4 regions of the Leisingera sp. M527 genome follow, and region 3 is predicted to be linked to each of the others. Evidence: riboswitches for the same ligand, from Rfam matches in the RefSeq annotation. Region 3 holds a riboswitch; each other region holds the start of a gene.

Region 1 (7,175 bases), 210 kb from region 3:
CCAGCGGATCGGCGGGCAGCCGCCCGGCGATGTAGTCGCGGATTGCCTGGCGGATCCGCATCGGCGGCAATGGCAGTTCTTTGGCCTCGCGCAGCATGCTGAAGCTGCCGCCGCCGCTGACCCGGTAGCTGTTGGCCGCAACCGCAAAATGCTGGGCAGGCTCCACCGGCCGACCGTTCCAGCACAGGTTCCGGATCCGCCGGGCGCTGGGATTGATCCGCACGCCCGCTGCCGAGAACCGTGGCGGCTGGACTGGGTCTATCTGATAACTCAGCCCGAAAATCACATCGAAGTTATGCCCTGCCCGCTGCGGGTCGGCCAGCAGCTGCCCTGAGCTGCCCGGCGTGATCCGGCTGAACAGCCCTGCCGACATTTCCAGCCAGTCCAGCAGCTGAGCACCGGTGACCTCGACCACCCGCAACTCATTGGGGAAGACCTGCAGATCAGCGATGTTGCGGGCACAGAGATCCCCGGCCGCAATGTCGGTATAAAAATGCGGCCCGGAGCGGCCGCCGAATTTGCACGGTGCAACAGCCGACAGCAGCGGCAGGCTTCTTCCGCCGGCACTCTCAAGCAACGGCCGCACCGCAGCAGCCTGGGCGCTGCCCACCAGTGCCAGGCCGCGATCCGGCGCGAAGAAAGTAAAATAGGAATGCATCGCAACCGAGCTGTAGCCCGCGGGCTGGCGCATACGTTGCAAAGTGCGCGCGTGGTCTTCTGCCAGCGCCTCCGTAAAACCAGGGTCCTCCGGCACTAGCGGCTGGGCTGCCCCGGCATCCCGGTGGCGGCCCGCCGGCTGCAGGCTGGCCGAGCCGCCGGCAGGCCGCCAGGCCCCGCTGTGATGCTCCAGTTTCAGCTTCAGAATACCCAGATGCGAGCCATGCGCTCCGGGCATCACGACCGGTTTGGCAAAGGGATACGCGGCATCCGGCAGCGTCAGATGCGTGTGGCCGCCCACAACGGCATCAATTTCCGTCAGTGCGGCAAGCTGCTCCAGTTCATTTTCGCCGCGGCCCGCCCCGGCGTTACTGTCAATTCCCGTATGCGCCAGCGCCAGCACCAGATCGCAGCCCTGGGCCTTTAGCTGCCGGGCCTGGGCCGCGGCGGTTTCAACGATGCCGCCCGCGGCGAGTTGCTGCTGCAACGCCTTGCCGCACCAGATCAGGGTCTGCGGCGGCAGCACTGAAAACAGCCCGATCCGGACCGGTGGCAAACCGGGGCAGCCAGGCACCGCCCGCTCCAGCACCGCCCAGGGTACAAACGGCAGCCGAAGATCAGGCTGCCGCGCCGTCAGGCTTGAGCACAGCACCGGACATGGCACGTCTTTCAGGACGCCTGCCAGCGCCTCCAGGCCGAAATCAAAGTCATGATTGCCAAGACCAACGGCATCATATTTCAAAAACCGGAATGCGCGTGCCAAAGGATGGGGGCCTTTGGCGCCCGGCACGATGTCCCCCAGCGGCGACCCCTGGAAGCCGTCGCCGTTATCGACCAGAAGGCAGGCCGCGCCCAGGCGGTCAGCCTCAGCCCGCGCGCGGTTGATCAAGGTGGCAGCGCGGGACAGGCCGATAGCCCCGTCCGGGCGGTCGGCATAATAATCATGGCTCAGCAGATTGCAGTGCAGGTCCGTAGTGGCCAGCACGTGCAGCAGCCCGGTGGTGGTCCGGGATTGCGAGGCGCGCGCCCCGCTTGTCATGTCCGATATTCCGCTGACACTGCCTGCTGCTGCTCCTTCCCGCACCATTTGGTGCCGTTCTTGTTTTGCGGCTATTTGAATCAGCGTTTTAACGATTTGCAAAGAACCCTTTTTGCTGCATTTGATTTTTTCCTGCTGCCGAGGCTTCAAAGGGGCCGGCGCGCCCTGCCCAGCAGTGAAAAGCCGCAATTCCCGCCCGCCAGGTGTGGCGGTGCAGTGACAGGCAAGCGCAGATCGCTGCCGATTGCTGGCAACGCCTGCGGCACACTGCCATGGATGGCGCTATTTCATCCATGGCACCCAAAAGAAACCGCAGCCAGCCAAAGGAGAGCCGCAATGAAACACGCAGAACAAGTGACATTCGGCGGCGGCGGCGGGCTGGAGCGGGCGGCCCATCTGCGTACGGATACCGCAGCGCTGGAAGCGGCCTGGAACAGCCCGGAGGCCCAGGTGCTGCTGATGTGGCGCGGCAAGCCGCTGACCCGGCGCGAAACAGATGCGGATCTGCCCTGCGGGCTGGGCTGGACCGATCCGGCGCATCCGCTGGCCGCTGGCTGCAAGGATGCCGCATTGTTTCTTGGCCTGGCACCCGGCGGCGCGCCATGTTTTGCCTGTGATATCAGCGGCTGGCAGCCCGAAACCCTGGATCAGGAGGCGCTCAGCAGTTTTGCCGATGCCAGCGAGCAGCAGCACCCTGATCTGCCCGCGTCCCAAGTCTTTGCCGAGCTGCGCCGGGTGATGACCCGCCTCACACCGTTGGAGGCAGAACTGGCCGCCACTGCCAAGGCGCTTCTGGCCTGGCACCGCAGCCACCGGTTTTGCGCAGCTTGCGGCGCGCCCAGCGATTTGGCGCAGGCAGGCTGGCAGCGGATCTGCCCCAGCTGCAAGGCACCGCATTTCCCGCGCACCGACCCGGTGGTGATCATGCTGATCACCCATGGCGATGCTGTGCTGATGGGCCGGTCCCCCGGCTGGCCCGAGGGGATGTATTCGCTGCTGGCAGGTTTTGTCGAACCGGGTGAGACGCTGGAAGCAGCCGTGCGCCGCGAAACATTTGAAGAAACCGGCGTGCAGGTCGGGCCGGTCAGCTACCTGTCGAGCCAGCCCTGGGCCTTTCCGATGTCGCTGATGTTCGGCTGCGCGGGCGAGGCGCTGAGCACGGAGATCACCATCGACCCGGCTGAGATCGAAGACGCGCTGTGGGTCAGCCGCCAGGACATGATGACGGTCTTTGCCGGCGAACACCCGGTTCTAAAGCCGTCACGTCAGGGGGCAATTGCGCATTTTCTGCTCAAGAACTGGCTTGCGGACACCCTGGACTAAATAGCATATTGCCGAAAACGGCGCGCCGGCACGGCAGCGCAACCAAAGCAGGCGCGCATGGAATTTCAAAGCAAAGAAGATATCGAAGCCCCGATTGCCGACGTCTTTGGCGCGGTCTCCGATTTCGGACTGCTGGAGCGCTCGGCCCTGCGGCGCGGCATCGACGTGCAGCGGACCGGCGACACCGCCCAACCGGAAAACGGCCTGGCCTGGGATATCGGCTTTCGGTTTCGCGGCAAGCAGCGCGACATCCGGCTGACGCTGGCGTCTTATACCCCGGTCACCGGGCTGGCGCTGACGGGCAGCGGCAGCGGCCTGGACGGCCAGCTGGAGATTGAGCTGCTGGCGCTGTCGCCGCGGCGGACCCGGATGTCGGTGCAATTGAAACTGGCGCCGACCACCCTGACCGGCCGGCTGCTGGTGCAATCTCTGAAACTGGCCCGCAGCAACCTCAGCCGCCGGTTCAAGCTGCGGCTGGCCGACTATGCCCGGATCACCGAGGAACGGCTGAACCGCACCGCCTGATCCCAAGGTTTGGCGGGGCGCCGTGCTATTGCGGCGGCAGCAGCCGCGGCCACAGGGCCGCATTGGCGCGGGCAAAGGCGCCCAGGTGGCCAATCTTCTGCACGCCCGTCTCCTGCGGCACCAGCACAGTCCGCCGCTGCGGCACATCGCCAAAGACGTCCCCCAGCCGCCAAACGGCCGCGGGCGGCACAACGTCGTCATCCGCCATCGCATACAAATCCACCGGCACGCCGGTGCCTGCCCATTTGGGCCGCGGCAAGGCCAAGCCGGTTTCCGGCAGGTAGCTGCCGGGCGTGGTGCACCAGCGCCGCCACTGCCAGTACACTCCGGCAGGCAAATCGGCCCCGAACCCCACCGCGCGCCCGGGCAGATAGCCCAAGGCACGGACCAATGGCGGCACATGGCCGAACCAGAAAGCCAGCGCCAGCGCGCGGTAGGGCCAGGGATGATCGTGGTGATGCACCAAGCCGCCCGCAACCACGATCATGCGGGCGACGTCCTTCAGGCCATCCTGCAGGGGCATCAGCATTGCCCCCAGAGAATGGCCGATCACCCACAACGGCACGCCCGCATAGTGCCGTTGCAGTTCGGCCCTGGCAGCTGGCTGATCCTCCAGCGCCCATTGAACCATTGTCACGTCGGAATGGCGCGGATGGCCCCGCGCCGAGTCTCCGAAATCCCGGTAGTCATAGGTCAGGCAGGCCACTTGCTGCTCTGCTGCCAGCCAGCGCGCGAAATGCCGGTAATAGCGCTGCGGCACCCCGGTTGCGCCATTCAGCACCACTGCTGCCCGCGCCGGCCCCGCAGGGTGGTACAGCCGCCCGGCCAGCATGTGGGTGCCAGATGCAAACCGCAGGGCCTCCTCGCGGATAACCGCGGTATGTTCTGCGCTTTTGTCCAGCATGGCAGCCTCCTGAGCCGATTGATCTAGACCGATTGGTCTAATTCATCTCTGGACCAATCGGTCCAATGCTGTCAAGTTGCCGCCATGAATGACGTAACGACAGCCAAGGCAGGCGGGACCAGCCTGCCCCCAACCCGCGAGCGGCTGATCCGCGCCGCTGCCGGCCTGTTCCGCAACAAGGGCTACAGCGGCACCGGGCTGGCGGAACTGCTGGCTGAGGCGGGGGCACCCAAGGGCTCGCTTTACCACCATTTCCCCAGTGGCAAATCCGACCTGGCCCTGGCCGCAGCGGATTGGGCGTCAGGGCAGATGCTGCTGCTGATAGAGGCATCTTTCACCCCGGCGCCCACCTTTCGGGAGGGGGCCAAGACGGTCTGTTACAAACTGGCCAAGCTGTTTGACAAACAAGGAAAATGGAGCGGCTGCCCGGTTTCGGCTACCCTGTTCGAAGGGCCGGAGAACGAGGCGTTCCACCAGCACGCCGCGCATCTGTTCGAGGGCTGGATTACTGAAACCACCCGCCACGCCCGCCGCCTGGGCCTGCCCGAACCTGAGGCCCGCGCGGCGGCGGAGAATTTCTACATCCTGCTGCAGGGCGGCTGGCAGCTGGCCCGGGTGCGGCGCGACTCGGATGTGATCCGGGGGCTGTATTTGCAGATGCAGAAAAACAATTGACGACTCGGGCACCCAACCGCTACCGCTTGTGCTGATGGTTCCCGTGCCACAGAATCTTGTGTCCGGGATGAAAAGGGAACACGGTGCGGCCTGCGCAAGCTGGCCCAGTCCGAGACTGCCCCCGCAACTGTAAGCGGCGAGCGACCCCGATAGAGCCACTGGCCCTCGAAACGAGGCCGGGAAGGATCGGGAAAGCATCGACCCGCAAGTCAGGAGACCTGCCATCAGACGTGTAACTCGAACCCGGGCGGGGTGTCCGGACAGGGTCTGATGGCTGCGGCGGCTGTGATCCGTCTTTCATCCGGTCTCTTGTCCCCATGACCCCCGTGCCACGCGCGGAGGGCGCAGATATGATGTGGACCGACCAGACGCATTTCTATGCGGCAACAGATTGCAAGTATTTGGGGCGCCCCTGCCCCGCGGCACAGCGGATGATCACCAAACTGGCCGAGGCGATGACCAAGGCAAAACCGCTGACGCAAGACGATTTCGAGATCACCGGCACCACCGCACTGGACGGCTGCCCGCGCAGCTGCCCGGCGCAGTTTGCCGCCGGCCACGACCGGATCCGGCTGTATTGCGGTGTCGGTGAAGAGGCGCCGCGCGAGGGGCTGGACCGCTTTGCCGATGCCATCCTCAGCCGCGACGGCACCGGTTTTGCGGCCTCGAAACTGGACGCCCGCCCCTGCGCGCTGATGGAGGCGCTGCCGAAAACGGTGAACGCGCGGGAAGCAGAGCGGATGATGGCACTGTGATCCGCAACCCGAACGGGCTGGTGCGGTTCCCTGCGGCTCGAAAGATATCCGGCTGACAGAAATGTGTTCGGCATCAGGCTGGCCCGTCTGCCTGATCGGCTCTAGGCAATTCCCGGTATTCAGACTTTATGCAAGGGGATTGCCAATGTTTAAGACCTTTCTGCCGGCCTGTGCTGTCATGAGTGCCTGCGCAACATTTGCCGCCGCCGAACAGCCGCTGTCCACCGAGGAGATCATAGACCTGCTGACCGGGAAGACGATTGAAGGGCTGCATTTCGAGACCCATACCCGCCAGTATTTCTCGGAGTCCGGACTGACGCTCTGGATCAAGCAAGGCGACGCCGCCCCTTCGGAAGCACGTTATAAAATCGAAGACGGCCAGTACTGCTCCAGCTGGTCCGGATTATGGAACACACCGGAATGGGGCTGCTATGCCATTGTGAAAGATGCGGAGCAGGGGCTTTACTATTTTCATGGCGAAAACTTCCGGGCGCCTTTTATCATCGGTAGAGGTTTTGATCTGAGCTTCGACTAGCCCCAGTGGCGGCGCTGGTCACGGCTCGGCAGCCTGCGCACCGGCACAGGCCCAATCCAGCTGCCCCTCCGTCTCGACCGCGCAGGGCCGTACCGCCCGCAGCCGGGCCAGCGCCTGCGCCGGGGCTTCGCCGCATTCGATCATCAGCCGCAGCACCGCCATGCCGGATCGTCCGCACCCGCCCCTGCAATGCACCAGCACCCGGCCGCCGCCACCCAGTGCCTGCCGTGCGGACGTGCTGGCCGCGGCCCATTTTGCCGCCACAGCGGGCGGCGGCACCTGGAAATCCGGCACTGGCAGATGCAGCCAGCGGCAGGCCATGCTTTGAATATCTATCCCCAGCCGCGGCACCCCGGCTGCGTGCTCGGCCTCGGTGGTCATTGAGATGACCAGCCCCGGCCTCCACTGATAGATCTGGATCAGGTCATTGCGGTAATCGCCTCCCGCCCCGGGCAGCGGGCATAGCGCCAGAATACCGCCGCCTGCTGACAGCGCGTGGATGGTCAAGCCTGCCGGCGCCGCGCCGTCCTGCGCCGCAGGCGCCGAGGTGTCTTCAGATCGCATACCGCCTCCTTAGCCGCTTGCGTTCCTGCATTCCCCCGCAGTCCCCTGCCTTCGCAGCCTAAGCGTTAAGCAGGCAATCCCAAAGCTCTTTTGCGGCCCCGTGCCAGCCCCATCGGCGGTGGACGAACGGGCCGCGCTTCAATACCCTGCGCGGAACGCGGACGCCCCGCATCCCGAATCCGGCACGAGACATCATGA
Region 2 (7,175 bases), 670 kb from region 3:
AGACGGCATCATCGCCAAACTTTGGCCGGACGGCCACCTGAACCGCGAAGTCATTGCACAGGACGCGGACAAAATGCTGGCGGCACTGGACATGGCCGGCCAGATCCCGGAAGGCACCAAATTTCTCGCCGTGGAGACCAAGGGCATCGGCCCGGATCACCCGCTGTCCGGCGAAAAGCTGAGCCGCATTCTGGCGGTCTACCGCGCCGCTGATTTTGCGGATGCCAAAGCCATCGCCGCCCGGATTCTGGACCACCAGGGCGGCGGCCATTCCATCGGCATCCACACAAGCCAGGACACCCGCGCCATTGAGTTGGGCCGCGAGATGCCCGCCTGCCGGGTGATCGTCAATCAGGCCCATACTTTTGCCACCGGCGGCGCCTTCACCAATGGGATGCCGTTTTCCCTGTCGATGGGGTGCGGCAGCTGGGGCGGCAATTCGATCGACACCAACCTCCATTGGCGGCATTTCGTGCAAACCACCAAGATCGTGCGCGAAATCGCACCTCGCGAACCGGCATTGGACGACATCTTTGCCAGCTATTGGGCGGAGGCGGGACAATGATGGAACCGCCCAAAGGAACCATTCGCGACTGGCTGAACAAACGCGCCGAGGACGGCGGCACCGGTTTTATCTTCCCCGATGGCGCGCCGGATCTCAGCTGGCAAGAACTGCGCAGCACGGCTGAGGCCATCGCCCGTTCGCTGACCGCGTTGGGCATCGCCAAGGGCGAGAGCATCGCGATCTTGCACCCCAACGGACGCGAGGCGCTCGAATGCCTGTTCGGGGTGCTCTACGGCGGCTTCCGCGCCACCATGATCAACCTGGTCGCGGGCAACAGCGCCGTCGCCTACGCCCTGCAGCACAGCGGCGCCCGCTACGCCTTTGTTCATGACAGCCAGACCGGGCTGTTCGCGCAGACTGCCGACCTGTCCATCCTCTCCCCATTAGACAGGCAGGCAGTCACCGGCGGGCCACCGGCAGAGCTGCACCCGCTCTCTGCCGGTGACCACGCTTTGCTGATGTATACCTCCGGCACCACCGGGCAGCCCAAGGGGGTGGTGCACAGCCACGCCAGCCTGCTGGCCGGGGGCTGGACCACGGCTATCGCGCATGAGCTGACACCGCAGGACCGCGGTCTGTGCGTGCTGCCGGTTTACCATATCAACGGGTTGTGCGTGACGGTGATGGGCACGCTGATTTCCGGCGGCTCGCTGGCCATGTGCGAGCGTTTCTCGGCCAGCCGCTTCTGGGCGCATGCGGGCTGGTCCAAGGCCACGTGGTTTTCGGTGGTGCCGACCATCATATCGCATCTGCTGCACTCAGAGCTTGATCCCGTCGACAGCACCAGGGCACGCCTGCGCTTTGGCCGCTCCGCGTCTTCGGCGCTGGCTCCGGACGTGCAGCGCGCGTTTGAGAACCGGTTCGGCATCCCCATCATCGAGACCATGGGCCTGACGGAAACCGCCGCGCAGATCCTGTCCAATCCCTTGCCTCCAGGCACCCGCAAGATCGGCTCCCCCGGCATCGCTTATGGCAACGGCATCGCCATCCTGGATGCAAACCAGCAGCCGGTTACCGATAGCACCGAGGGCGAACTGGCCGTGCGCGGCCCCAACGTGATGCTGGAATACCTGAACAACCCGGAGGCCACGGCGGGCACCTTCACCGCGGACGGCTGGCTGCGGACCGGTGATCTGGGGCGCATCGACGGAGACGGCTATGTCTTCGTGACTGGCCGCTTGAAAGAGCTGATCATCAAAGGCGGCGAAAACATCGCACCGCGCGAGATTGACGAGGCGCTTTATTCGCACCCCGACGTGATCGAGGCCGCCGCTTTTGCCCGCCCCTGCAAAAGCTACGGTGAAACGGTCGAGGCCGCGGTCAAAATCCGCGACGGCTCCACCCTGACACCGCTGGAGCTGATCGAAATCTGCCAGTCCGTACTGGGCCGGTTCAAATCGCCGGACGAGATCCACATCCTGCCGGACCTGCCCAAAGGACCGTCAGGAAAGATCCAGCGCAACAAAATCCTTGGGGAAATCACCAACAGCTGAACTCCCCAACAACCCTCGCCCGCAAGATGATAAGAAGGTCAGCTTTTCTGCCTCAATGTTTCGCGCGCGAAACATCCGGTCAGCAGTGCTGACCGGTCCGCCGCGCGGCAGCGCGGCGCCGGGCCCAACGGGCGCGGGGTCTCCGTCAGGGGATCCGGCAACGGGCGGGAGTGCGGCATCGCAGCCGCTCACGCCAGATGAAAGGACAGGAACGGTTCTGCCCCGTCCGCGTCACGGATCCAGCGGGCCTTGATCCCGAAAATTTCCGATACCGTTTCCGGGTTCAATGCTCTCTGCGGGGTGCCCAGCGCCACCAGGCGTCCGCCCGACAGCACCGCCACCCGGTCGCACATCAGCGCCTGATTCAGATCGTGCAGTGCCACGACGGTGGTCACCTTCAGGTTCCGGATGCAGTTCAGGATCGACAGCTGGTGATGAATATCCAAGTGGTTTGTCGGCTCGTCCAGCAGCAGCAGCCCGGGCCGCTGCGCAAGGGCGCGGGCGATGTGCAGCCGCTGCCGCTCGCCGCCGGACAATGTGGCCCATTCGCGGCTGGAAAAACCCTCCATTTCCACTGTCTTCAGCGCGTTTTCAACATGCAGGCTGTCTTCGCCGCTCCAAGGTCTCAACGCTGACAGCCAGGGCGTCCGCCCCAGTTCCACCACCGACCGTGCGGTGATGCGCTCGGCAGTATCGGCCTGCTGTTCGACAATCGCGGTCCGCTGGGCGACCTCTCTGCGCGTCAGCTGCGCCAAGGGTTTTTCCGCCAGCAGAACCTCGCCATGCGAGGGGCGTGCCAACCCCGCCAGCAGCCGCATCAGCGTGGATTTCCCGGACCCGTTCGGACCGACCAGCGCCAGGGTCTCACCCGGCTGCACCGTCAATGAGACATCAGACAACAGCAGCTTGCCGCGGATGGAGTAAGACAGGCTGCGGGCTTCGATCTTCATCGCGCAGCCCTTCTTCCGCGCACCAGGATCACCGCAAAGGACGGCGCCCCGATCAGGGCTGTGACAACGCCGATGGGCAGCACCTGGCCAGGGATTATGATCCGGGACACGATGTCTGCGCCAATCAGGAACACCGCGCCGGTCAGCGCCGCGGCCGGCATCAGCCTGCGATGCCCGGGACCAACCAGGAACCGCGCCGCATGCGGGATCACCAGGCCGACAAAGCCGATCGAGCCAACGATGGACACCATCACCGCTGTGGTCAGCGCGGTGGCAAAGATCAGGATAACTTGCACCCGCCGCACCGGAATGCCCAGCGAGGCTGCTGAATCGGTGCCAAAGGTAAAGGCATCCAGCGCCCGCGCATGGAACCGGCAGACGACCCAGCCCGCCAGCGCCAGCGGCACTGCCAGCCACACATCCGGCCAGCGCACCCCGCCCATATTGCCCATCAGCCAGAACATGATGCCGCGGGCCTGATCGGCGTTGGCGGATTTGGCAATGATGAAGGCCGTCAGCGCGTTGAACAGCTGCGAGCCTGCAATGCCGGCCAGCACAATTTGCGCTGCCGCAGCGCGGCTACCGCCGGCCCCGGCGGCCCGGGCCAGAACGGCAACAAAGCCAAAGGCCAGCAGCGCGCCGTTAAAGGCGCCAAAAGACAACGACAGCGCACCGCCGCCAAGCCCTGCAATGGTCACCGCAACCGCCCCGGTCGAGGCGCCGGCGGAAATGCCCAGGATATAGGGGTCTGCCAGCGCATTGCGCAGCAGGGCCTGCAGCACCACGCCCGCCACCGCCAGCGCCGCCCCGCAGGCCCCCGCCACAAGCGCACGCGGCAGCCGGTAACTCCAGACAATGCCTTGATCTATCGGATCAACCGGCAGCCCTGCCCCGGCCAGCTTATTGGCCAGAACCGACAGCACTAGGTCAGGCGCAAGCGCGGTTTCCCCGATCATTGCGCCTGCCAGAACCGCTGCAATCAGCACCGGCAAGGCCAGGCACGCGCCCTTGACGCCCTGCCATGTGATTGCAGCGGCTGCACTCACTGGCTGGTGCCGATCACGCTGAGTTCAGCAGCCAGATCCTCCAGCGCCGGAATGGCACGGATGGTGGCATCCATCGCCTGGGCGTCCATCACAACGATGCGGTTGTTCTTGACTGCATCCATCTGGCTCGCCACCGGATCATTGCGCAGGAAGTCCAGCTTCTTTTCATAGTCATCCGCGGCAAAGCGGCGGCGGTCCATGCGGGCAATCACAATCACCGTCGGATTGGCCTTGGCGATGGTCTCCCAGCCGACCGTTGGCCATTCCTCGTCGGTCTCAACGACGTTGCGCAGGCCCAGCTGCTGCATCATGTAACCTGGCGCGCCCTTCTGGCCGGCCACAAACGGGTCGCTTTCCATTTCGGGCGACGAGAACCAGAACACGGCAGACGCATCTTCCAGCGCGACCTGCTGCGCCTTGGCAACCGCCGCAGCCTCGCGCGCCTTGTAATCGGCGACCAGTTCGGCGCCCTTTTCAGCCTCGCCAAAGATCGCCGCCAGTTCCTCAATCCCCTGATACAGGCTGCCGGTGGTGAACATCTGCGTGCGGGTGCCGTCGCCGCCGGTGGTGTTGTCCTTGCCGACGCAATCGGCGGGCATCACATAGGTCGGGATGCCCAGATCATGGAACTGCTCGCGCTTGGCTACGACGCCTTCGGGGCCGACGTGCCATTCGTACTGCGCTGCCACCAGACCGGGGCGTTTGGCCACGACGCTTTCAAAGCTTGGGTCGTTGTCGGCCAGACGGTCGATCTTGGCATTCATGTCTGCGTATTCCGGCAGCACGTCGTTGAACCAGACCGAGGTGCCCAGCACCTTATCGCCCAGCCCCAGCGCATAAAGCACTTCGGTCGCCGCCTGGCCAACCGTTACCGAAGACGCTGCCGGCGCCTCGAAGGTGACCGACTGGCCGCAGTTTTCTATGGTCAGCGGAAAGGTTTCGCTGGCCGCCGCAGCCTGTGCGGCAGCGATGAAGGAAAGGCCGATCAGGCCGGAACGCAAAAACATGATATTCGATCTCCATGTGTCAATGACCGGAGAACGGGTGAAAGGGCATTGACCGGTAAGGCTGAGGGTCTGGCCCCCGCTTGCGGCACCGGAAAACGGCGGCGCATCTTACCGGCAACCTCCCCGGACAACCCCGCCCGGTGTCTTTCGGTTTTCACCGGCAGGTCTCCTGACTGGCGGGTCAATGACTGTGCCGTCTTCCCGGACCGTTTGGTCCAGTGACGTCATGGCACAGCTCTCGCCGCCTACAGTTGCGGGGGCAGTTCCGTTTGGCGCCGGCAGGCACCGCGGATTCCCTCTTAGCCCTTTCGGGACCGGTAAAGCGCGGGTAGCGCATCCCTTTCGTTGCGGCAAGAAAAAGTTTTGATGCAGAGGGAATTCTGCAAACCGGGCGCAGCCAGAGCAACTGGGCTGCGTCTTGTCCGGATGACGGCCCTGCCCGGTTACTCGACCACGATCAGATCGGTATCCATCGCCTTGAGCATGTCCTTGATGGCCTGCGGCGGCTGCGCGTCCGTATAGAAGACCTCGAATTTTGTATCCTTGCCGACCGACACCGGCGCGCGCTTGTTGAACTTGTCATGATCGGCCACAACAATCCGGACCTGCGCATTGGCCGCCGCGACACGGGCCAGGTTTGCCTCTTCGAGATCATGCAGCATGAAGCCCAGTTCGGCATTGATCGCCCCGGCCGAAAAGATGGCAAACTGCACGTTCAGCCGCCGCACCAGATCAAGCGCTTCGGCCCCGAAGGCACCGCCGTCATGCGGGCGCAGCTCGCCGCCCGCCAGAAACACCCGGTTGTTGTTGCGCGAGGCCAGCGCATGGGCCACCAGCACGGAATTGGTCACCACAAAGAGGTTTGACCGCTGCCGCAGCTCCTGCGCCACATAAGCGGTGGTGGAGCCGACATCCAAAAAGACCGAATCCCCGTCGCTGATGGTCTTGGCAACCTCGATGGCCAGACGCTGCTTTTCTGAGGCGTGTGTGTCCATCCGGCTTTGCAGCGGCAGCTCGTTCACATCTTCAACCAGATGCACCCCGCCGTGCACCTTGCGGACCGCCTGGGCATCCTCCAGCGTGCGGATATTGCGCCGGATGGTTTCATTGGACACGCCCAGCCTGCCGGCCAGATAGCTGACCCGGCAGGACCCGCCTGCCTGTTGCAGCGCCCGCAGGATTTCCTCTTCGCGCTGATTGGTGGTTTTGCGGCTTTTGGTCATTGGGCCTCCTGTTGTGTTGCTACGCCAGAAAGCCACAAAAAACAACACATGAGCCCTCGGATACCGCGCCCGTCCGCCTCAAAACGCACTTTCTTCGAGGTGACTGTGGCTTATTGTGGTTTTTTATTGACTGATCGGCACAATCGCCGCACCATCATAACAGGCGACGCCAAGAATCGCACAAAATGCCACATATCAGGGAATTCCTTATGCCGAGAAACTTCAACGCTTTGGGAGCCGTGGCGCTGACAGCCGCCGTTTCCGCTTCATCCGCCTGGGCCGCCGAGTCCTCCGACCCGATCAAACTGACCTTGCACGACTGGTCCGGCCAGTTGATCAACACCAAGATCATGGGCAGCATCCTGCAGGAGGCAGGGTATAACATCGAATATGTCCAGGCAGACTATATCGCGCAGTTTGCCGGGCTGAAGACCGGCGATCTGCATCTGGCGATGGAAATCTGGGAAACCACCGGGCGCGAGGCGCTGGACGACGCGACCGCCTCGGGCAAAGTTGTCAATGCCGGCGAAACCGGACTGATGGCGATCGAGGAATGGTGGTACCCCGCCTATATGAAAGACCGCTGCCCCGGCCTGCCCGACTGGCAGGCGCTGAAGGACTGTGCCGAGGAATTCGCAACGGCGGAAACCTCTCCCTACGGGCGCTATGTCGGCGGCCCGGTCACCTGGGGCGGTTTTGACGAAGAACGCGTCGAGGCGCTGGAGCTGGAATTTGAAGTGGTTCACGCAGGCACCGACGCCGCACTGTTTGCCGAACTTGAATCCGCCTATCAGCGCCAGGACCCGATTGTCCTGTGGGTATATGTGCCGCACTGGGCGCCGGCCAAATACGACGGTGAATTCGTGGAGTTCCCGCCCTATTCCGCGGAAT
Region 3 (7,175 bases):
GATTGCCAGCGGGGCGAAGCCCGAGGGCGTGCCGCTGAAACATGTTTTCGATCTGAGCGAGCGCAATGCGATTGCCAAGTTTCTGGAACTGAATGGTTTGGCCGAGCCGGTGATCCGGTCGCGCAGCGTCGATGGCGCGGCGATCCTGCGGCAGAAGATGGGGTTCCTGGCCGTCAGCGTGCTGACCGGGAAGGGCCGGGACCTCACTGGCCTGTCGCGCGGTGACCTGCGGCGGATGGCGGCGCGGCATGCGGATGAGCTGCCGGCGGAGTTCGAGGGGCTTGCGGCGCTGGTGCGCTGGGCCGAGGTGGGCGGCAAATGGCCGAAGATCCGCTCGGACCATCCGGCCTACTTCTATTCCTTGCGGGCGTCGGACACTGCCCAGCGGGACTTGGTGAATATGCTGCTGGCGGAGCTGTGCCCGCATGACTTCCGCCAGATGTTCATCTGCCACAAAGAAGAATTCTACCGCCAGTACCGGGGCTGGCCGGAGACAAAAAGGGCCTATGCGGCAGAGTTCCTGGCGCGGGAGTATGCGGTGGACAAAGCCGGCGCGCGCGCCGCGCTGTTCGGGCATGAGCCAGATATGGAAGGACGCACGCCCAGCCTGCCGCGAGTGCGGCGCAAGGGGATGGTTGACCGGGTCGGCCCCTGGGGCGCGGTCAGCCGGGTGAGGGACCGCTGAATGTTCGGGTTTTTTCGCCTGATCCTGATCCTGCTGGTGGTGCTGACCGTGGCCTATGGCACGGTGTCGCTTTATTCGCGTGAGGTGCGGCGGGCGAAACTGAAACGCCGCTGGAAAGAGAAGGGGTTGACCGGCGACCGCTCCGCCTTCATCCAGCGGGGGCTGAAACAATACGACCGCTCGTTCCGGCGCAAGCTGATCCTGCTGGTCTATATCATTCCGCTGGGGGCGCTGGCGTTTCTGGTCTATGTCATTAACTTCATGTGAGGTGCAGCAGATGCGTTTCATCAAATGGGCTTTCCTGATCACCATCTGGGTGCTGTTCGGCGCCTTCCTGCATTACACGCTGCCGCAGTATGACGTGGTGCGCATCGTCAATACCTATGAGGAGCGGCAGGAGCTGAACGACTGGACGAGGGTTTTCTGGTCGCAGCCGGATGACCAGTCGGCGGAGCTCATCAACCGCGATGTGCAGTTCATCCAGGCGGTGCGCCCCAATGGCCGCAATATCGTGTACCGGAATGAGGATACCGGCTGGAATTGGCCGCCCTATTTCAAGTTCGATACGGCCAATCTGTATACTGATGCCAATGACAGCATCTCAACCAAGGCCAGCCCGGAATGGGTGGCGGTGATGCACTACGGATGGCGCAATGAATTCCTGTCGGTCTTCCCCAACGCGGTGACGATCAACCCGGTTGCGGGACCGGAGGACAAGCCAACCAACTGGTTCACGATCATTGTTCTGGTGCTTCTGGCGGCGGTGTTCTGGGCCGTCTATGTGCGCTGGCGCCGCTTCCGCCGGGCGCGGATCGACCCGATGGTCGAGAATGTCGAAGACAGCCTGTATGCCGCGGGCGATGCGCTTGCCGAGCGCAGGGGGCGGTTCCGGCGCTGGCTGGACAGCTGGAAGTCGAAGTGACGAGAGGGGCCGCGGGCCGGGCGGCTCTGAAATATGCAAACGGATGCGCGGGCCCGAACGGGCCCGCATTTTTTTATTCGATACGGTCGAGCACCCAGTCCAGCGCCGGGGTGAAATCGCCAGCCGAAAGCGCCCCGCGTGGTGCCGCGGCGGCAGCAAAGGCGAAGCCGTGTGTGTAATCCACCAGCAGGCAAAGAATGGTGCGGGCCTCTGCGCCAGATACGTCTGCTGTGGTGATTTCCGTCTCGATCAGCCGGGTCAGCCCGGTCAGGGAGGGGCCGATCAGGGCCGGGTTTTCCAGGATGCACTTTGCAAGTTCCGGATGCTTGGTCACCTGGGCGCAATAGCGGGTCATCAGATCGCGCAGCCGCAGTTTGGGCGTTGCCGCTTCAGACGGGGTGTCTGAACCTGCAAACGCAATGGCGACGAGGGATGCAAACATCTCGTCCTTGGTTCCGGCGTGATGGGCAACGGCCATCGGGGTGACGCCAAGCGCCTCTGCCAGTGCTTTGAAGGTGAGGGCCTTGCTGCCGCCCTCATCGAGCAGCTGCAGGGCCGTTTTCAGCACGTCATCCTTGCTGAGGGTCCGGCTGCCCCTGGGCGGGCGGCCCATGCGCGGGGGCATTGGTCAGGCTACCCGGAACGTGGTCTGGACCATGCCGGTGGGCAGGATGCGGGAGCTTGCCACCTGGAGGTCGATGTCCCGGTCCAGGCTGCCGAACAGCGGGATACCGCTGCCGATCAGGATCGGAACCGTTGTGATGGTCAGATCGGCGATCAGACCCTGGCGCAGGAAGGACTGCACCATCCGGCCGCCGTCGACATAGGCGCGGGTCCAGCCCTCTTCTTGCAGCTCCTGCATAAGGTCTGCGGGTGCGGCGGTGCTGAGGCGCACCTTGTCCTTCAGCTCCTCGGGAATGTCCTGTTCGGTCAGGCTGCTGCTGAGGACCACAACAGGTTTGCTGTAGGGCCATTGGCCGAACCCCAGCACGGTGCGGAATGAGCCGGTCCCCATGATCAGCCCGTCGATGCTGCCCATGAAGGCGGCAAAGCCGCCATCGTCATCTTCGGCATCGGGCTGTTTGTGCAGCCAATCCAGCGAGTGATCTTGGCGGGCCACGAAGCCGTCGAGGCTGGTGGCGATGAAGACGTGGCCGGTGGTCATCGGATTCTCCTGTGCATGCATTTAATTATACGACATATAATAAAGCGCATGCCGCGTTCCAAGGGGCCGGCGCAAGATTCACTGCGTGCGAATCGATTCGGTGGATCAGCAGCGGGTAACCGCATGAAAGATAAGCGCTTGCCGCAAACGGACTGGCGGATGCCGGTTTGAGTTTCTGGACATCCCTGTCCCGCCCGGCTCGGCAAACATGCATGTCTTTTTCCGGTTTTTGCGGGTCGGTTTTGTTTCCGATGGCGGGAAATTTTTCAGGCAATACCGCAGATAGCAAGGTGCCGTCCTTCGGGGCGGAGAATTGGGAAGCTGGTGAAACTCCGGCACTGCCCCCGCAACGGTGACCCCGGGCAAGGCATGGCAATGACCACTGAAGCCAATGGCTTCGGGAAGGTGCCAGGCCCCGCCGCCGAATGGCCCCGGGACAGTCCGGAAACCAGCCTTGCCATGAAAACGTCAACCGCGGACGGCGGCGGGGCGGTTGCGGCGCGTGTCCGCAATCCCTTTGCCTATGCCTGCGCCCAAGCCAACACGCCGCGGGGATGCGGCAGAGGAGAGAAGCAGATGCTTCACGACAGCGAAATTCTGGCCAAGCTGATGGCGCGGCAGAAAAATTATTCTCTGGAACAGGCGTTCTATACCGATCCGGGTGTTCTGGATCTGGACATGCGGCAGATCTTCTACCGCGAGTGGCTGTTTGCCATTCCCGCCTGCGAAGTGCCGAAACCGGGCAACTATGTGACCCATCAGGTGGGGTCGTATAACGTCATCATCGTGCGTGGCACTGATGGCGAAGTGCGTGCTTTCCACAACGCCTGCCGCCACCGCGGTTCGGTTGTGTGCAAGGCCAAAAAGGGCAATTCGCCCAAGCTGGTCTGCCCCTACCACCAGTGGACCTACGAGCTGGACGGCAAACTGCTGTGGGCGCGGGACATGGGGCCGGATTTCGATGCCTCCAAACACGGGCTGAAGCCGGTGCATTGCCGCGACCTGGCCGGGCTGATCTACATCTGCCTGGCGGATGAAGCACCGGATTTTGACGGTTTTGCCGAGGTGGCCCGCCCCTATCTGGAGCCGCATGATCTGGGCAATGCCAAGGTGGCCTTTGAAAGCTCGATCATTGAGAACGGCAACTGGAAGCTGGTCTGGGAAAACAACCGCGAGTGCTACCACTGCGGCGGCAACCACCCGTCGCTGTGCCGGACCTTCCCCGAGGATCCGTCGGTGACAGGCGTTGAGGGCGGCGAGACCCCGCCGCATCTGCAAAAGCACTTTGACCGGATCGAAGCGGCAGGCTGCCCGGCGCAGTTCCGCATGGATGCGCGCGGCCAGCACCGGCTGGCACGGATGCCGCTGAACGAAGGTGCGGAAAGCTACACCATGGACGGCAAGGCGGCAGTGGCCAAGCCGCTGGGCCGGGTGCCCTTTGCGGATGCCGGCACGCTGCTGAAGTTCCACTATCCGACCACCTGGAACCACTTCCTGCCGGATCATTCCCTTGTGTTCCGTGTCACTCCGATCAGCCCGACCGAAACCGAAGTCACCACCAAATGGCTGGTGCACAAGGATGCGGTCGAGGGCCAGGATTACGACATCAAGCGCCTGACCGAGGTCTGGATGGCGACCAATGACGAGGATCGCATTGTGGTCGAAGACAACCAGCAAGGCATCAATTCACCCGCCTATGAACCCGGTCCCTATTCCGAGGTGCAGGAAAGCGGCGTCATTCAGTTCTCCAACTGGTATGCCGAGCATCTGACCCGCGCGCTGACCGGCCGCCATCTGATTGCGGCGGAGTAAGGTCATGGGATTGCAGGCCAATTTTGAGACATTGGACGAAACCCTGGCGTGGAAGGACGACGAGATGCTGGAATGCGTCTCGGTTGTTCCGGAAGCGCCGAACACCGCCACCTTCAGCTTCCGCGCGCCGTCTGGCGCATGGTTCAAATACCAGCCGGGCCAGTTCCTGACACTGGAACTGCCGGTGCCGGAAGGGACCGTCTGGCGGACTTACACCATCAGCTCGTCGCCCTCGCGGCCCTTGTCGATTTCGGTAACGGTCAAGGCCCAGGGCGACAGCATCGGCACCCGCTGGATGCTGGACCATCTGCGCCCCGGCAGGATCCTGCGCGCCTCCGGCCCGGCAGGGGTGTTCACCCTGCCAAAACGCCCGAATGGCAAGTTTCTGTTCATCTCCGCAGGCTCGGGCATCACGCCCAGCCTGTCGATGACGCAGTATCTGTTCGACCGCGGCCAGTCGCCCGACATCTGCTTTATCAACTGCGCCAAACGCCCCAGCGAGATCATCGCCCGTCAGCAGCTGGAAAGCATGGCGTCGCGGCTGCCGGGGCTGAAGCTGAACCTGGTGGTGGAAGAGGACGATCCCTATCAGGTCTGGACCGGCTACCGCGGCCAGCTGAACCAGATCATGCTGGGCCTTATCGCGCAGGATTATCTGGAGCGCGAGGTCTACTGCTGCGGGCCGGAGCCGTTCATGCAGGCGGTGCGCGACATGCTGAACGGCCTGGGTTTTGATATGGAGAACTACAACCAGGAGAGCTTTGGCGCGCCGGTTGAAACAGCCGCTGATGTGCCCGAGATCGACGATGTGGTGCCAGAAGAGACCGCTGCCGCCGAGATCAGCTTTGCGGCGTCCGGTGTTATGGCAACCTGCACCGAAACAGATACGGTGCTGGCGGTGGCCAAGGCTTCGGGGCTGAACATCCCGTCGGGCTGCACCTTTGGCATCTGCGGCACCTGCAAGGTCAGGAAAACCGCAGGCGAGGTGCATATGGTCCACAACGGCGGCATTTCGGAGGAAGACGTGGAGGCCGGTTACATCCTGGCCTGCTGCTCCAACCCGATTGGCCGGGTTGAGGTCGATATCTGATGAAAACGGGCGCGCGCCGGATCTGGCGCGCGTCCTTTTTTTAAGGCCTGATCAGGCTTCCAGCGCCAGCTTGTGCACATGGATTTCGTTGATCGGGTGGCTCTCGGCGCCGATGATACCAGGGCGGGCGTGACGGTAGAGCGAGCGCCAGTAAGGCTGGATCACGGTGCCGTCGTCACGCATGAACTGCTCAATCTTCTCCATATGCCCCCGGCGGGTATCGGCATCGGCAATGGCTGAGGCGGCCTCCAGCATGCTGTCGAACTCGGCACTGGCGAGGCCGGTTTCATTCCAGGCCACCCCGGTTTTATAGGCCAGTGTCAGCACCTGCACCCCCAGCGGGCGGTGGCCCCAGTCGGTGGAGCTGAACGGATATTTGTCCCAGTCGTTCCAGAAGGTGTTGCCGGGCAGAACCGTGCGTTTGACCTTGAGGCCGGCATCGCGCATCTGCGCTGCAAGCGCATCGGTAGTATTGCGGCGCCAGTCGTCGTCGATTGAGAACAGCTCATGCTCGAAATCGAGCATCCCGGCCTCCTCCATCAATTGGCGGGCGGCTTCCGGGTCGCGCACCGGGGCGCCGATATCGGCGTATTCCGGGTGGATCGGGCAGACGTGGTGGTTCTCCGCCAGGGTGCCGCGGCCGTCATAGCCGAGTTCCAGCAGCACCGCGTTGTCGCAGGCCAGCGCCAGGGCGCGGCGGACACGGGCATCGGCATAGGGCTGCGCCCCGTCCACCTCGGCATCGCGGTTGGTGCGCAGCACCAGGGTGTTGGCCGAGACGGATTCGCTCAACTTCCAGCCGATGGAGGTGAAGATATCGACGTATTCCCCCACGGTTTCATAGACCATGTCGATTTCTTCGGCCTCGGCGGCTGACAGATGGGTGGAGCCGTCGGTGCCGAAGTCAATGAACTCGATCCGGTCCAGATGGGCACCTTCGCCCCACCATTCGTGATCGGTATTCTTTTCCAGGGCCACTTTCACGCCGACCTCGTATTCCACCAATTTGTAAGGCCCGGTGCCGACCGGGTCGGCGCCCGGATCGCCCGACCAGCCGTCCGGCACAATGGCCGCGGGGTATTCGGTCACTGCCGGGATGATGGTGATGTCCGGGCGGGTGAGCTTTACCTTCAGCGTCAGATCGTCGACCACCTCCAGCGCGCCCTCGGCGGGGCCGTCGCCGGCCTCATTCTGCAAGGAGCCCATGCGGGCCGCCATTGAGTTGCCTTCCCATTTGCCATCGCACCAGCGGGCAAAGTTATAGGCGACATCCTTGGCGGTCAGGGTGCCGCGGCCGTCGTTCCAGTTTACGCCGGGGCGGATGTGCAGCAAGTATTCGGTGGCATCCTCGTTGACCTCCCAGCTTTCCAGCAGCCGCGGCTCAAAGGTGCCGTCGGCATTGTATTGCACCAGATATTCCAGATAACCGCGCACCAGATTGCCCAGCTGCGGCCAGTTGAACAGCGGCGGATCAAGGAGGGCGCGCACGACCTGCTGGATG
Region 4 (7,175 bases), 1.8 Mb from region 3:
GCTCTGGCAGAAACGGCAAAGACGGACTGCGATCCGCAGTCCGACTCTCTGCGCGCGGCCTATGCCGATGCTTTCGACGCCTGGATCGCCGCCAGCCACTACCGCTTTGGCCCAACCGAAACAGACAGCCGCGCCTTTGCGCTGGCTTTCTGGCCCGACAGCCGCAGCAAAACGCCCAAGGCGCTAGGCAATCTGATCCGCAGCGAAGACCCGGACATCTCTGACCCGGCGCAATTCGCCAGCCACTCCATCGCGGCCCGCGGCTTTTATGCGCTGGAATACCTGCTGTATGATCCGCAGCTCTCCGCCGCGGGCAGCGATGATTACCGATGTGCATTGACCCGTGCCATCAGCATCGACATCGCGGCCACGGCTCAATCCATCAACACGGACTGGGAACAGAACTACGCAGCCGAAATGCACAGCCCCGCCGATCGCTACCAAAGCGACGAGGAAATCACTCAGGAACTGCTCAAGGCGCTCAGCACAGGGCTGCAAGTACTGGACGACATGCGCCTTGGCCGCCCGCTCGGCACCTTTGACCGCCCGCGCCCCAACCGCGCCGAGGCCCGCCGTTCGGGGCGCAGCCTGCGCCATGTGCTGGTTTCGCTGAACGCGCTGGAGCCATTGGCCCTGGCGCTGACAGACAGCCGCGCGGATCTGCAATCCAAGATCACTGCCGGTTTTGCCAAAGCCCGCAAGAAAGCCGGGACCCTGAACGATCCGGTCTTTGCCGGCGTGGCGGATCCCGCCAGCCGCTTCCGCATCGAATCCCTGCAGCAGGAGATCATAAACCTGCGCGCGCTGGTGTCCGGGGAACTGGGTCCGGCCCTGGGGATCAGCGCAGGCTTCAATTCTCTGGACGGCGATTGACATGGCCACCCGCCGCGGCTTTTTGGCCGGTCTTCTGGCCACAGGCCTGGCCCCGCAGGCCAGTTGGGCCAACGCAGGCAGCCCCGTTTTCCTGTCTGCGGGCAAGGACGCCAGCGGCACCTTCCTGCTAGCGGGTCTTACAGAAAACGGCGAAATCCTGTTCCGCCACCCTTTGCCGGCCCGCGGCCATGCCGCCGCGGCGCATCCGGTCCGGCCCGAAGCCGTGGCATTCGCCCGCCGCCCCGGCCGCTTTGCCGATGTGATTGACTGCCGCACGGGCACCGCCCTCGCCCGGCTGGAGCCGCCTGCGGGGCATCATTTCTATGGCCACGGCACATTCTCCCCCAATGGCAGCCGCCTGTTCACCACCGAAAACGATTTCGGGAATGCGCGCGGTGTGATCGGCGTTTGGGATGCAACGGACGGCTACAAGCGCATTGCCGCCTTCGCCTCCGGCGGCATTGGCCCGCACGATATGCTGCTGCGCCGGGACGCGCCGGGACTGGTCATCGCCAATGGCGGCATTGAGACCCACCCCGATAGCGGCCGCGCCAAGCTGAACCTTCCGGACATGCGCCCGAACCTTAGTTACTTGGGCTTTGACGGCGCCCTGCAAGCGCAAATGGAACTGCCGCAAGAGCTGCATCTGAACTCGATCCGCCACCTTGCCATACGTGCCGACGGCACCGTTGGTTTTGCCATGCAATGGCAGGGGGATCCGGGCGAAGCCCTGCCTATCGTGGGCCTGCACCAGCCCGGCAGCACGCCCCGCCTGATGGCCGATGGCGACCCGCGGGTGCTGAACCTCAATGGCTATGGCGGCTCCCTCGCCTTCTCAGCGGACGGAGCGCAGATCGGTGTCACCTCGCCGCGCGGCGGGGTGCTGCAGGTGATGGATACCGGAACCGGGGATCTGCTGCAGGAGCACCGCATGACGGATGTCTGCGGCCTTGCAATGTCCGATGCAGGCTATACCGCAAGCACCGGCAGCGGGCAGTTTTTCGGGGTTTCAGCATCCGGCAATCACCCGCTGCACCGGTCGGATCTGGCCTGGGACAATCACCTGATCCCGCTCACCTGAGAAGACACAGGCTGGCAGCAGTCCCGGCGTGTCCGCAACCGCGCGCCGTTTCGTTTTGCGTATCGTCGAATTCAAAACGAAAACACAAGGTGACATTTCATCCGTACTCCGCTATGGAAACGCGGTGAAAGGAAAGCAAATGGATGCCACGGCCCGTCAGAACGAAATCATCACCTTGCTGAACCGGCAGGACCGGGTCGAGGTTGACGACCTGTCCCAGCGCTTTGGCGTATCTTTACAGACGGTCCGCGCAGACCTGCGCGACCTGTCTGCGCGCGGCGCCTTGTCCCGCGTGCATGGCGGCGCCGTCCGGATAAGCTCTGCCGCCAGCCAGGGATACGAGGACCGGCGCAAGCTGAACGCAGGCAACAAGCTGGCGATGGCGGCACTGGCGGCTGAACTGATCCCAGACAATTGCTCCCTCACTCTTAACATCGGCACCTCAACCGAACAGGTGGCGCGGGCGCTTTCCGGCCACAGCGGCCTTACTGTGATTTCCAACAATATCAACATTATCAACCTGATGATGGGCGGCCAGGCCAAGGAGTTGATCCTGGCCGGCGGCACAGTGCGGCAAAGCGACGGTGCTATTGTGGGCGAGGACGCGGTTGAATTCCTGTCCCGCTACAAGGTCGATTTCGCCGTCATCGGCGCCTCGGCTCTGGATCCCGACGGCGCCGTGATGGACCACGACGCCCGCGAGGTTTCGGTTGCCCGCGCGATCCTGAAAAACGCCCGCCAGCGTGTGCTGGTTTGCGACGGCAGCAAGTTCGCCCGCTCTGCTCCGGTGCGGATCTGCGATGTGGCAGAGCTGGACGTGGTGATCACCGACCGCCCCGTTCCCAATGAGTTTGCCGAGGCGGCGCAGGCCGCAGGCACCCGGATCCTGACCGCAGGACAAAACGAAAGCAGCGAAAATGACTGACACGCCTGTTACGGACCTTTTCATCATCGGCGGCGGCATCAACGGCTGCGGCATCGCCCGCGACGCGGCGGGCCGCGGCCTGTCGGTGACACTGGCAGAGATGAACGATCTGGCCTCCGCCACCTCCTCGGCCTCGACCAAACTGTTCCACGGCGGCTTGCGCTATCTGGAATACTTTGAATTCCGCCTGGTGCGTGAGGCGCTGATCGAACGCGAGGTGCTGCTGAAGGCGATGCCGCACATCTCCTGGCCGATGCGTTTTGTGCTGCCGTTTCACAAGGACATGCGCTTTGATAGCGAAACGCCGACGTCGAAACTGCTTACCACCTTCATGCCCTGGACCCGCGGCCGCCGCCCCGCCTGGCTGATCCGGCTGGGGCTGTTTCTGTATGACAGCCTGGGCAAACGCGGCATCCTGCCCGGCACCGCCAAGCTTGACCTGGCAGCCGACCCGGCAGGCCGGCCGCTGAAAAGCAAGTTCAAGACCGCCTTTGAATACTCAGACTGCTGGATCGAGGACACCCGCCTGGTGGTACTGAACGCCCGCGATGCACAGGCCCGCGGCGCCGAAATCCTGACCCGGACCGAGGTTCTGTCAGCCCAGCGCCACTCTGATCACTGGGTTGTCACCGTGAAGGATCACGCCACTGGCGAGGAGAAGGAACACCGGGCCAAGATGCTGGTCAATGCAGGCGGACCCTGGGTTGCCGACGTGCTGAAGCAAAAACTGGGCCAGAACAGCCGCGAAAACGTCCGCCTGGTGCGCGGCAGCCATATCGTGGTGCCAAAACTGTTCGACCATGACCGCTGCTACTTCTTCCAGGGCACCGACGGGCGGATCATCTTTGCCATTCCATACGAGACGGATTTCACCCTGATCGGCACCACCGACGCCGACCATCCGGATCCGGAGACCAAACCGCATTGCACGGAGGCCGAGCAGGATTATCTAATTGATTTTGCGTCGCAATACTTCGAACAGCCACTGACGCGCGCGGATATTGTCTGGACCTATTCCGGCGTGCGGCCGCTTTATGACGACGGTGCCAGCTCGGCCACTGCGGCCACCCGCGAATATGTGCTGACGCTGGATCAAGCACAGGCGCCGCTGCTGAATGTCTTTGGCGGCAAGATCACCACCTACCGCAAGCTGGCCGAGGCCGCGCTGGCGAAAATCGGCAAGGTTTTCCCGCAATTGCCGTCGGACTGGACCGCAGGCGTGGCCCTGCCCGGCGGTGATTTTGCGGTGGCGGATGTGGAGACGCTAAAAGCCAAGCTGGCAGCGGACTATCCGTTCCTGAGCGCCTATTGGGCCGCCCGGCTGATCCGCGCCTACGGGCTGGAGTCCTGGGAGGTGCTGGGCGATGCCAAATCCGCCGCTGATCTGGGCCAGGATTTCGGCGCAACAATCACCGCACGGGAACTCGACTGGTCAATTGCCCGCGAGTGGGTGCGTTCAGGCGACGACTACCTGTGGCGCCGCACTAAATTGGGTTTGCGCCTGGATGAAGGACAGCGCGCAGCGGTCGATGCCTATATCAGCGAGAAAGCCGCCCGGCTGGCAGCTTAATTCCGCATGCGCGCTAACAGTCCGGACTTCAAAGGCCGGGGCACTCCCGCCCCTTTTCAATGAACCAGAGGTTCCCTGAAAAGCGTTGGGCCGGGCGGGGGCGCTGCCGAAGGCAGCGCCCCCGCCCCCCGGCGATTTGCGAAGCAAAGCGCAAAACCTCAAGCCCGCTCAATACTGCAGCCTGAAAGGGATTAAAACTCCACCCCCTTCTGCGCTTTCACACCGGCGCGGAACGGGTGCTTGATCTGCCCCATCTCGGTCACCAGATCGGCAATCTCGATCAGCTCTTCCTTGGCGTTGCGGCCTGTCAGAACCACATGGGTCATCGGCGGCTTCTGCTCCACCAGGAACTCCAAAACCTCCTCAAGATCCAGATAGTCATAGCGCAGCGCGATGTTGATCTCGTCCAGCAGCACCATGGTGTTGCGCTCATCCAGGATCATCTCCTTGGCCTTCTCCCAGCCCTTCTGCGCGGCGGCAATGTCGCGGGCCTTGTCCTGTGTCTCCCAGGTAAAGCCTTCGCCCATCGCGTAGAACTGGCAGAGATCGCTGAAGTTCTCCTCGATCAGCGTGCGTTCGCCGGTCTGCCAGGCGCCCTTTATGAACTGAACCACGGCGGACGGCATCCCATGCGCGATGCAGCGCATGATCATCCCGAACCCCGACGAGGATTTGCCCTTGCCCGGTCCGGTGTGGACGATAATCAGTCCCTTCTCGCCCTCCTTGGTCTTCATCATCCGGTCGCGCGCGGCCTTTTTCTTTGCCATCTTGGACGTATGACGGGCGGCTTCTTCTTCTGAGATGCCGGTTTCAGACTTTTCGCTCATTGGGGGCTCTCCAGCTGTTTGACCCATGTCTTGACAAAGAAGGGCACGATAGCGCAAGGGGGTTCAGCTGGTTCCTGTGAAAACAGGCGAAGAGGGAATGTGAAGGCTTTCGGGCCGAAGCACAGCCGCCCCCGCGACCGTGACCGGATGAGGCCGCCATGCCACTGGGTGATCCCCGGGAAGGCAGGATGGCCGGCAAGGCCCTGCGCCTTGGCATCCGCAAGCCGGGAGACCTGCCAGCGAAGGAGAGATCAACGGGCAGACGGGGTGTTCTGCGACCGGGTAAGGGGTTCGCACGACTGGCCCCTTTTCGGCCATCCCGCACGCCCTGCCGCGACAGGAGACGCGCCAATGGCTGACGACATGGCAGGCCAATCTGCCAGCACCCCGGGACCGGTCACGCTGACCGTTTGCCTCACCTGCCGCCGCGAGGGCGCCGACCCCGAGGCCGCCCGCCCCGGTGCCATCCTGCACGCAGCGCTGGAAGAGGCCGGAATGCCCGAAGGCGTCCGTCTGCGTGGCGTCGAATGCCTGTCGTCGTGCAAGCGAGGCTGCGCTGTTGCACTGATCGGCGGCGAGGAGCGCTGGACCTATGTCTACGGCGACCTCGACCCGGACCAGCATGTCCCCGAAATTCTGGAAGGCGCGGCGGCTTATGCCGGCACCGCTGATGGCGTCGTGCCCTGGCGCCAGCGCCCGCAGACCTTCCGCAAGCAATCTGTTGCCCGCATCCCGCCGGCCAAGTTCTTCTCCGAGGAGTAATCATGAGCGATCTCAACAAGATCCCCGTCACTGTCATCACCGGCTTTCTGGGCGCAGGCAAAACCACGCTGATCCGCCACCTGATGCAAAACCCGCAGGGCAAGCGTCTGGCTGTGGTCGTGAACGAATTCGGCACCGCCGGTGTGGACGGCGACATCCTGAAATCCTGCGCCGATGACAACTGCCCGGCGGAAAACATCATGGAGCTGGCCAACGGCTGCATCTGCTGCACCGTGGCCGATGACTTCATCCCCACCATCGAACAGCTGATGGCCCTGCCCGAAAAACCCGACCATATCGTGATTGAGACCTCCGGCCTGGCCCTGCCCAAGCCGCTACTGAAGGCGTTTGACTGGCCCGCGATCCGCTCCCGCATCACCGTCGACGGGGTGATTGCCCTGGCGGACGCCGAGGCCGTGGCCAAGGGCCAGTTCGCCCCCGACCTGGACGCCGTGCAGGCCCAGCGCGAAGCGGACGACAGCATCGACCACGAAACCCCGCTGTCCGAGGTATTCGAGGACCAGATCTCCTGCGCTGACATCGTTCTGTTGTCCAAGGCCGACCTGGCCGGCGACGAAGGCGTCGAGAAGGCCCGCGCGGTGATCGAGGCCGAAGCGCCGCGCAAGCTGCCGATCCTGCCGATGAGCGAAGGCGTGATCGACCCGCGCATCATCCTGGGCCTGGGCGCCGCTGCCGAGGATGATCTGGACGCCCGCCCCAGCCATCACGACGGCCACCACGACCACGAGCATGACGATTTTGAAAGCATCGTTGTCGAAATGGGCGAAGTATCCGACCCGGAAGCGCTGCAAAATGCCATCGTGAAACTCGCCCGCGAGCGCAACATCCTGCGCGTCAAAGGTTATGTGGCGGTGGAAGGAAAGCCGATGCGGATGCTGGTTCAAGCCGTGGGCGAGCGCCTGCGCGCCCAATACGATCAGCCCTGGGGCGCGCAGCCGCGCAAAACCGCCCTGGTGGTTATCGCCGAGCATGACGACATCGACGCCCCGGCCATCCGCGCCGCACTGGGCGCCTGAAGCTATGCGGGTTTGGCGCATCATTTCAGATGACACCGCCCGGCCGCAGGCCGGGCTGCGCCCGACCCTCTCCACCAACGCCTATCGAAAAGCAAAGGCC

What was found. A riboswitch is a leader RNA that binds a small molecule or an ion and turns the genes downstream of it on or off. The one in region 3 is predicted to bind cobalamin.
Region 1: another riboswitch for cobalamin. It lies ahead of K3555_RS02870 (hypothetical protein); the one in region 3 lies ahead of K3555_RS01870 (SRPBCC family protein).
Region 2: another riboswitch for cobalamin. It lies ahead of K3555_RS05135 (ABC transporter substrate-binding protein); the one in region 3 lies ahead of K3555_RS01870 (SRPBCC family protein).
Region 4: another riboswitch for cobalamin. It lies ahead of K3555_RS14380 (DUF1636 domain-containing protein); the one in region 3 lies ahead of K3555_RS01870 (SRPBCC family protein).

What each region holds. Positions count from the first base shown of each region.
Region 1 is NZ_CP081037.1:559,473-566,647, reverse strand. It holds gene K3555_RS02895 (5'-nucleotidase C-terminal domain-containing protein) at 1-1,696, opposite strand, end outside; gene nudC (NAD(+) diphosphatase) at 2,033-3,019, shown strand; gene K3555_RS02885 (SRPBCC family protein) at 3,077-3,544, shown strand; gene K3555_RS02880 (serine aminopeptidase domain-containing protein) at 3,570-4,448, opposite strand; gene K3555_RS02875 (TetR/AcrR family transcriptional regulator) at 4,533-5,123, shown strand; cobalamin riboswitch at 5,142-5,364, shown strand; gene K3555_RS02870 (hypothetical protein) at 5,474-5,878, shown strand; gene K3555_RS02865 (hypothetical protein) at 6,024-6,413, shown strand; gene K3555_RS02860 (protein-tyrosine phosphatase family protein) at 6,432-6,977, opposite strand; gene K3555_RS02855 (DNA polymerase III subunit gamma/tau) at 7,172-7,175, shown strand, end outside.
Region 2 is NZ_CP081037.1:1,023,822-1,030,996, reverse strand. It holds gene sauS (acylating sulfoacetaldehyde dehydrogenase) at 1-565, shown strand, start outside; gene K3555_RS05150 (AMP-binding protein) at 562-2,058, shown strand; gene K3555_RS05145 (ABC transporter ATP-binding protein) at 2,247-3,008, opposite strand; gene K3555_RS05140 (iron ABC transporter permease) at 3,005-4,054, opposite strand; gene K3555_RS05135 (ABC transporter substrate-binding protein) at 4,051-5,061, opposite strand; cobalamin riboswitch at 5,203-5,395, opposite strand; gene K3555_RS05130 (DeoR/GlpR family DNA-binding transcription regulator) at 5,505-6,284, opposite strand; gene K3555_RS05125 (ABC transporter substrate-binding protein) at 6,494-7,175, shown strand, end outside.
Region 3 is NZ_CP081037.1:351,692-358,866, forward strand. It holds gene K3555_RS01845 (DUF6638 family protein) at 1-685, shown strand, start outside; gene K3555_RS01850 (hypothetical protein) at 686-952, shown strand; gene K3555_RS01855 (DUF1523 family protein) at 963-1,607, shown strand; gene K3555_RS01860 (TetR/AcrR family transcriptional regulator) at 1,681-2,232, opposite strand; gene K3555_RS01865 (dihydrofolate reductase family protein) at 2,236-2,772, opposite strand; cobalamin riboswitch at 3,044-3,244, shown strand; gene K3555_RS01870 (SRPBCC family protein) at 3,349-4,584, shown strand; gene K3555_RS01875 (hybrid-cluster NAD(P)-dependent oxidoreductase) at 4,589-5,674, shown strand; gene K3555_RS01880 (ABC transporter substrate-binding protein) at 5,726-7,175, opposite strand, start outside.
Region 4 is NZ_CP081037.1:2,866,326-2,873,500, forward strand. It holds gene K3555_RS14355 (imelysin family protein) at 1-873, shown strand, start outside; gene K3555_RS14360 (DUF1513 domain-containing protein) at 875-1,954, shown strand; gene K3555_RS14365 (DeoR/GlpR family DNA-binding transcription regulator) at 2,094-2,879, shown strand; gene glpD (glycerol-3-phosphate dehydrogenase) at 2,872-4,449, shown strand; gene cobO (cob(I)yrinic acid a,c-diamide adenosyltransferase) at 4,641-5,276, opposite strand; cobalamin riboswitch at 5,328-5,532, shown strand; gene K3555_RS14380 (DUF1636 domain-containing protein) at 5,628-6,038, shown strand; gene cobW (cobalamin biosynthesis protein CobW) at 6,041-7,075, shown strand.